2 regions of the Streptomyces sp. R44 genome follow, and region 1 is predicted to be linked to the other one. Evidence: riboswitches for the same ligand, from Rfam matches in the RefSeq annotation. Region 1 holds a riboswitch; the other holds the start of a gene.

Region 1 (4,204 bases):
CGCCGGCCGGGGTGGCCGTCTCCAGACCCTGCTCGAAGCGCACGTCGTCGTCGTTGACGTAGACGTTGACGAAGCGGCGCAGCTTGCCCTGGTCGTCCAGGACGCGGGCGGCGATGCCGGTGTGGTTCTTCTCCAGGTCCGCGATGACCTCGGCGAGGGTCGCGCCCTCGGCCTGGACCTCGGACTGACCACCCGTGTAGGTGCGGAGGATGGTGGGGATGCGGACGTTCACGGCCATGTCTTCGTTACCTTTCAGAGCGCCAGGCCGGCGTCGCGGAACGCGTCCAGGCTCGGGCGGATGGTGGCGGTCGCCTGAGAGGTGTCGGCCACCGCGTCCAGGGTCTTGAGTCCGTCGCCGGTGTTGAGGACGACGGTGGTGAGGTTCGGGTCGATGAGCCCGGCCTCGACGAGCTTCTTCGTGACGCCGACGGTCACGCCGCCCGCGGTCTCGGCGAAGACGCCCTCGGTCTGCGCGAGGAGCTTGATGGCCTCGACGACCTGCTCGTCGTTGACGTCCTCCACGGCGCCGCCGGTCCGGCGGGCGATGTCGAGGACGTACGGGCCGTCGGCCGGGTTGCCGATGGCGAGGGACTTGGCGATGGTGTTCGGCTTCTGGGGCCGTACGACGTCGTGGCCGGCCTTGAAGGCCGCCGACACCGGGGAGCAGCCCTCGGCCTGGGCACCGAAGATCTTGTACGGCTTGTCCTCGACGAGGCCCAGCTTGATGAGCTCCTGCAGACCCTTGTCGATCTTGGTGAGCTGGGAGCCGGAGGCGATCGGGATGACGAGCTGGTCGGGGATGACCCAGCCGAGCTGCTCGCAGATCTCGTACGCGAGCGTCTTGGAGCCCTCGCCGTAGTACGGGCGGAGGTTGACGTTCACGAAGCCCCAGCCCTCGCCGAGCGGGTCGCCGATGAGCTCCGAGCAGAAGCGGTTGACGTCGTCGTAGTTGCCCTCGATGGCGACGAGGTCACCGCCGTAGACACCGGCCATGACGACCTTGCCCTGCTCCAGGTCGTGCGGGATGAACACGCAGGAGCGGAAGCCGGCGCGGGCGGCGGCGGCGCCGACGGCGCCGGCCAGGTTGCCGGTGGAGGAGCAGGAGAGGGTGGTGAAGCCGAAGGCGCGGGCGGCTTCGAGGGCCTGGGCGACGACCCGGTCCTTGAAGGAGTGGGTCGGGTTGCCGGAGTCGTCCTTGACGAAGAGCTTTCCGGGGGCGACGCCGAGCTCGCGGGCGAGGTTGTCGGCCTGGACGAGCTTGGTCCAGCCGGGGTTCAGGTTGGGCTTCTCGGCGACGTCGGCGGGGACGGGCAGGAGGGGGGCGTAGCGCCAGATGTTGGCGGGGCCGGCCTCGATCTGCTTCCGCAGCGCCTCGGGGTCACCGGTGGGAAGGTCGTACGCGACTTCGAGCGGTCCGAAACAGAGTTCACAGGCGAAGATCGGGCCGAGCGGGAAGACTTCACCGCATTCGCGACAGGAAAGCCCGGACGCGGGACCGAGGTCGACGGTGGTGGGTGCGACGGTCTGAACAGCCATGGAGGCGAGGCCCTTTCTCCTCATCTTTCCCATGACGAATTTTTCGCCATGAGACGGATTTGGCACCTTCCCTAGCCGGGAGCCTCGCTGGAGGACGAGTAACCGACTGGAGGGTTGCCGGGGCTTCAACGGGCCGTTTCCCTCTGCCCCTCTGGATGAGCGGTATTCGATTGTGAAGCGCGGTGGACTTTCGTTCCTGCGCTCCGACGCGGGCGGCACCCCGACGTGCATCGGGCATCCGCGTTGTTCAAGACTGTAACCGAAGGCCCGGAACCTTGGACCGGCCGTCCGACCCGCGAGATGGAGAGAGATCACGTGCTGGAAGAGGTGGAGCGCTGGCTGGCCCGGCGGTCCTGGTCGGTGACGGACAGGCCGCTGGAACGGATCCTCGCAGCCAAGCGGAACACGACGGTCAGCGTCGTCCTGCCCGCGCTGAACGAGGAGGCGACGGTCGGGGACATCGTCTCCGTGATCCGGCGCGAGCTGATGACCGAGTCCGTCCCCCTCGTGGACGAGCTGGTGGTGATCGACTCGGGCTCCACGGACCGTACGGCGGAGGTCGCGGCGGCGGCGGGCGCGCGGGTGGTCGCGCGGGACGCGATACTCCCCCGCATACCGACCGTCCCCGGCAAGGGCGAGGTGCTCTGGCGGTCGCTGATGGCGACGAGCGGGGACGTGGTCTGTTTCGTGGACGCGGACCTGCGGGACTTCTCGGCGGACTTCGTGACGGGGATCGTGGGCCCGCTGCTCACGGACCCGGACGTGGAGTTCGTGAAGGCGATGTACGACCGCCCGTTCGGCACTGAATTCGATGGGCTCGCCTCCGGCAAGACCCCCGGTCAGGGCGGCCGGGTGACGGAACTGGTGGCCCGCCCGCTGCTGAACCTCCACTGGCCGCAGCTGGCCGGTTTCGTGCAGCCGCTGGGCGGCGAGTACGCGGCCCGGCGCTCGCTGCTCGAACGGCTGCCGTTCCCGGTCGGTTACGGAGTGGAGCTGGGGCTGCTCGTGGACGCCCTGCACACGGTGGGCCTGGACGCGCTCGCGCAGGTGGACGTGGGGGTGCGCAAGCACCGGCACCAGGACGGGCAGGCGCTGGGCCGGATGGCGGCGGCGATCTACCGGACGGCGCAGCTGCGGCTCTCGCGGGGGCATCTGGTGCGGCCGCGGCTCACGCAGTTCGAGCGGGGCGAGAAGGGCTTCGAGCCGCGGACGTACGCGGTGGACACGGAGGAGCGGCCGCCGATGGCCGAGATCGCGGAGTACGCACAGCGCCGCGTGGCGTGACGTCCGAGGAGGAGGCACACCGCCGCGTGGCGTAACGCCCCACGATGATCCGTTTTGCATAAATTGCCCTTTTATGCGCTTCAGACAACATCACCTGGGCAGGGTGCTCGCGGTCATCGGGCTCACGGCGGGCTCGCTCGCGTCCGCGGCGGCAGGACCGGCCGCCGCGGACGTGGTCGAGCCCTTCGGCAAGCGGTACGACGCGTCGCTGTACGGCGACTTCACCACGATCGGCAACACGGTCATGGGCTGCCCGGCCGGCCCGGCGGACCTGGCGGCCCGCTGCGCGACGGCGGCCTCCGGCCAGGGCTCGGACAACAACAACACCTTCGTGATGCGGCGCATCGACGCGGCCGGCCTCGGGACCACCGACTTCGGCTCCAGCACCGGTCACGTCAAGATCCCGGCGGGCGCCGAGGTCGCGTACGCCCGCCTCTTCTGGGGCGGGAACGACGGCACGTACAAGGGCCCGAGCGGCGCGCAGCTGAAGCGCTGCGACATCTCGGGCGCGGACGTCGGGCGCTCCCCCGGCGACCCGACGACGACGGCCCCGGTGATCAGGGTCGGGGCGGGTCCCGCGACCCCGGTGTCGATCGACAGCATGGTCGCCGACCCGGCCGACACCAGTGGCCCGCACTACTACACGGGCGAGTCGGACGTGACCGCCGCCTTCGCGGGCGTCTCGGGGACGGACGCGCGGGTGGCGGTCGGCAACCTCTGGGCGCCGAGCGGCAAGGGCTGCGTCGCGGGCTGGTCCCTGACCGTCGTCCACAGGTTCCCCGGTCCGGACCGGGTGAAGGCCCCCGAGCGGCGGAACGTGTACGTGTACGGCGGCCACGTCCTCCAGCGCTCGACGTCCCCGGCGACCACGATCACCGTGGGCGGCTTCTACCGGGGCCCGGGCACGGTACGCGCGAGCGTGACGGCGTACGAGGGGGACTGGAACACCCCGGGCGACAAGTTCCTCGTCGACGGCAGGAACGTCACCGAGGCCCACACCGGCAACACGAACAACTTCTTCGTCGGCGAGGACGACGGCGCGGTCTCCCCGAAGCTCACGAACAACCTGAGCATCGACGCCAAGGCCTTCGACGTCCCGGCCGGCGCCGTCCCACCGGGCGCGACCTCGGCGGACCTGACCTTCTCCACCAGCGGCGACACCTACGTGCCGTCCGGGCTCGCCTTCTCCGTACCGGTCCCGGACCTGGAGATCACCAAGACGGCGAGCCCGCGGAAGGTGAAGCCGGGCGACACCCTCACGTACACGATCACGGCGAAGAACATCGGCCCGTTCGACTACCCGAACGCCACGTTCGGCGACGACCTGACCGGGAACCTGGACGACGCCGACTACGACGGGGACGTGCGGACGGACCTGGGCAGG
Region 2 (4,204 bases), 4.3 Mb from region 1:
CCGTGGTCTCCAACGGACAGCGGCTCAGTCGCCGGTCGTGCCGTCGAGCAGCTCGCGCAGGATGTCGAGGTGTCCGTTGTGGCGGGCCGTCTCCTCGGTGAGGTGCAGGAGGATCCAGCGCAGATCGACGTGGAGGCCGTTGCGGATGGCGCGCTTCGCCTTGGTCTCCAGGTCGTTCTCGGCGACCAGTTCGCGGTAGCGGGCGCTCTGTTCGGCGTATTCGTCGAGCAACTGCGTGAGCGGGAAGTCGACGGCGATACGCATCTCGCGGTCGGGGTCCTCATCGGTCCAGGGGCCGATGTCCTCCCCGCCGAGGAGGACCACTTCGAACCAGTAGTACTCGACCCAGCGGAGGTGGTTGATCACTCCGCTCATGGTCATCAGCGGTGACTTCGGCAGGATCGCCTTGCGGGCGTTCTCCGCGGAGACGCCCTCGCACTTGGCGCGGGCCGTGTCACGGGTGTAGTCGAGGAACGTGGTGAGCTGGGTGCGCTCGTCCCACGCGGGCGGCGTGTCGTCAATTCTGGTCATCGCGCGCAGCGTTCCTCATCGAGGCCACCGATGTCGAGGCGTTTTCGACGGACCCGACTCCTACGCCCAGCTCCTGGCCCGCCGCGCCGCGCAGGGACGCGGCGCCGACGGCCCGGCGTGACCCGCCGGGCAGGGCCTAGGATCGTCCGTCATGCGAGCGTGGACGTTGCCGATGCGAGCGTGGACGTTGCCGGCCGCCGGAGTCGCCGTGCTGGCCTGGGGTGAGTGGTTGAACCGGCGTTGGTCGCGGACCCTGGTCGAGGCCGGCGGCCACGGTTCCCGGGCTGTGGTCGTGCTCGGCTACCGCAATCCGTCCGAGTCGATCAACCTCATCAACCGCTGGCGGGTCCGGGCCGGGATCCGTTCCGTCGATGCGGACGCCGGCGGCGACTCCGTGGTCGTCTTCAGCGGAGGGGCGGTCGGTGGTGACACCGCCGAGGCCGAGCTGATGGCCGACTACGCGCGGTCCGTTCTGCGGTACACGGGCCGTGTTCTCGTCGAGGACCGGAGCAGGACCACCTGGGAGAACATCACCCACGTGGTCCCGCTGATCGAGGACGCGGAGCGCATCGCGATCGTGTCCCAGCCCGCACACGCGCTCAAGGCGCGCGCCTACCTGCGCCGTCAGCGGCCTGATCTCGCCGACAGGCTCGTACGCGCCGCCGACTATCGCCTCGGGGAGTGGACGCTGCTCAAGCCGCTTCTTGCCGCGTACGGGCTGTGGACACTGCGCGGTCTCACCGCGGCCGAACGCAGGCGGTAGCTCCCACGCCCCGCCGTTCCCGGGCCAGAGTCAGGGCCCGGGCCCGGGCCGGGGTCAGATCTTCGGCGAGAGTCGGTACTGCTGTGGGTGGACGTGCAGCCGCGGTGAGGTGAGCAGCAGGGCTCGGTTGTCCTGTCCGCCGGCCATGTGGTCGAGCCAGCGCTCGTACCAGGCGAGGAAGTCCGGGGCCGAGGAGACGTTCGGGCCCCAGAAGCCGTCGGTGTTGCCGATGAGGACGCGCCCGGTGAGCGGGCCGGTCACTCCGAGGAGGGCGAGGTCGCTGCAGCCGCGTTCGATGACGTGCAGGAAGAGGTGGCCTTCGCGTGTGGGGCGGTAGGCCCGACGGAATCCTCTCGTCCGCGTGTCGGCGGATGCGCGGTTCATCGTGAAGAGGGCGCAGCGTTCCAGGGGGATCAGTCCGTAGTACGGGGACGCACCCGTGCCGCCCATGTTCGTGAGGAAGTCTCGGTAGGGGCGCGGGAGTTCCACGTCGTTCTCGGCTTCGAAGGCGTCTGCCCGGGCTTCGGGCAAGCGGGGGCCGAGACGGAATGCGTGCCGTTCCTCGCCGAAGGAGTGGCTTCGGTGGGGCGTGTAGGGAATGCGTGCAAGCTTGCGTCGCAGCCGCGGGATGCGGGAGTCCATGCGAGCTCTTTTCTCGTGTCGCCGGCAATCTATCGCGCGGCGGCCGGGGATCATCCTGCGGGTGGGATCCCTACGAGCCGGGACGAGCTCCCCCGGCAGCCGGGCGAGGCGCCGGCGTTCAGCACACGCGGCACGGCCTGTCCGATGGCGTCACCAGGGGCCCCCTGGCAGCTCGCCCCGGGAGTCTTGTATGGTTCTCCGCGAATCATCCAGAGGGGTGGAGGGACCGGCCCTACGAAGCCCCGGCAACTCCCCGATCGTCTCGGCGCTCCCTGTTCGCGCCGTCTCGTCGGGATCAGTGCCAACTCCGGCCTGCGCCAACGTGGCGCGGGAAAAGATGAGGAGACACGGTGCTCTCTACGCTGCCCTTCGCCCCGGCTCTGTCCGTTCCGGGCTTTCCGCGTACCCAGCTCATGATCGTCGCGGCATATCGGCCGACGTCTTCGGCCCTTTCCCGCTGACCATCCCCCTCCCTCACCTTCCTTCCCCTGCCCTCCCCCGGGTGAGGTCGCCGCGAGGCATGCTCGCGCGCCGAGACTGGAGTACCCCTTTCCATGGACATTTCGGATATTTCTAGCGGTGTCGGCGTCCTCGACAAGGCCGCGGTGATCCTCGACGCGCTGGCGTCGGGCCCTGCCCATCTGGCCGGGCTGGTCGCCACCACCGGTCTCGCGCGGCCCACGGTCCACCGGCTCGCCACGGCGCTCGAACGCCACCGGCTGGTCGGCAGGGACATCCAGGGCCGGTTCGTCCTCGGGCCCTGGATCGCCGAGCTCTCGGCCGCCTCGGACGAGGACTGCCTGCTGGCCGCGGCCGGCCCGGTCCTGACCTCCCTCCGGGACGCCACGGGCGAGAGCGCGCAGCTCTACCGGCGCCAGGGTGAGGTGCGCGTCTGCGTCGCCGCCGCCGAGCGGACGTCCGGCCTGCGCGACATCGTGCCGGTGGGGTCCACACTCCCCATGAAGGTCGGCTCCGCCGCCCAGGTCCTGCTGGCCTGGGAGGAGCCGGAGCGGTTCTACCAGGGCCTGCAGGGTGCCCGCTTCACCGCGACCGCCCTGAGCGGCGTACGGCGCCGGGGCTGGGCCCAGTCGATCGGTGAGCGCGAACCCGGCATGGCCTCTGTCTCGGCGCCGGTCCGCGGCCCGTCGCAGCGGGTGGTGGCCGCCGTGACGGTCACGGGCCCGATCCAACGCCTCACCCGGCACCCGGGCGCCCGGCTCGCGAAGGCCGCCGTCGACGCCGCCGACCGCCTGACCGAGGTCGTATGCCGCTCCTGAACGTAAGGACGGAGCCGCGGCAGCCGCTCCGCTCCCCGCGCGGCATGATGGGGTCATGCGAAATCAGCCTGTGCTCGTTTTCGATGGAGACTGCGGATTCTGCTCCACCTCGGTGAGGTTCGCCGAGCGACGCCTGAAGCCCCGGTGCGAGACCACTGCCTGGCAGTTCGCGGACTTGGAGGGTCTCGGCGTCACGTCGACGCGGGCCTCGCACGAAGTGCTGTGGGTCACGCCCGGCGGTGTCGTGTACGGGGGCGCCCAGGCCGTCGCGAAGGTGCTCTTGAGCTCGGGCGGAGGGTGGCCGGCGGCGGGTGCGTTGCTCACGCTTCCTCCCGTGCGGTGGGTGGCCCACGGTGTGTACCGGCTCATCGCGAACAACCGTCACCGCATGCCGGGAGGTACCGCCGCCTGCGCTCTCCCCCACCGCCCGGCCCCGCGACCCGACTAGGCCGTGTATCGAAAGTGGATCTTGGGCTGTGCATGATCTCGGTTCTTCCGTGGCGGGACGTCCCCGTCGAGTACGGACCGTGGAGCCGGGTCTACGACCTATTCCGCCGGTGGCAGCGGAACGGCACCTGGCAGCGAATCCTCACCCAGTTCCAGTCCCTGGCCGACGCGAAGGGCGCGATCGTGTGGGACTTGAACGTCGACTCCACGGTCTGCCGCGCCCATCAGCATGCGGCCGGGGCCCGCAAGCAGGGCGACCGGCAAAAGGAACCGCCGGGCGGCATCTTCACCGAGCCCCGTGATCACGGGCTGGGACGCTCGCGCGGCGGGTTCACCACCAAGCTGCACCTGGCCGTCGAGCAGGGACAGAAGCCCATGTCGATCCTGGTCACGGCAGGGCAGCGCGGAGACTCGCCGCAGTTCGAGCCCGTGCTGGAGAAGGTTCGCGTGCCCCGCCTCGGGCCAGGCCGGCCGCGCGTCCGCCCCCATCGGGTGCGGGCCGACAAGGCGTACGCCTCCCGCAAGAACCGCGCCTACCTGCGCC

The links. A riboswitch is a leader RNA that binds a small molecule or an ion and turns the genes downstream of it on or off. The one in region 1 is predicted to bind S-adenosylmethionine.
Region 2: it holds a riboswitch for S-adenosylmethionine, as region 1 does, so the genes downstream of both, AB5J54_RS02160 (IclR family transcriptional regulator) here and thrC (threonine synthase) in region 1, are expected to answer to the same signal.

The regions. Positions count from the first base shown of each region.
Region 1 covers NZ_CP163444.1:4,758,637-4,762,840, reverse strand. The annotation lists gene AB5J54_RS22210 (MoaD/ThiS family protein) at 1-238, opposite strand, end outside; gene thrC (threonine synthase) at 253-1,560, opposite strand; SAM riboswitch class I at 1,554-1,698, opposite strand; gene AB5J54_RS22200 (glucosyl-3-phosphoglycerate synthase) at 1,852-2,820, shown strand; gene AB5J54_RS22195 (hypothetical protein) at 2,894-4,204, shown strand, end outside.
Region 2 covers NZ_CP163444.1:414,937-419,140, forward strand. The annotation lists gene AB5J54_RS02145 (DinB family protein) at 25-531, opposite strand; gene AB5J54_RS02150 (YdcF family protein) at 704-1,294, shown strand; gene AB5J54_RS02155 (SMI1/KNR4 family protein) at 1,349-1,936, opposite strand; SAM riboswitch class I at 2,139-2,280, shown strand; gene AB5J54_RS02160 (IclR family transcriptional regulator) at 2,491-3,213, shown strand; gene AB5J54_RS02165 (thiol-disulfide oxidoreductase DCC family protein) at 3,269-3,661, shown strand; gene AB5J54_RS02170 (IS5 family transposase) at 3,694-4,204, shown strand, end outside.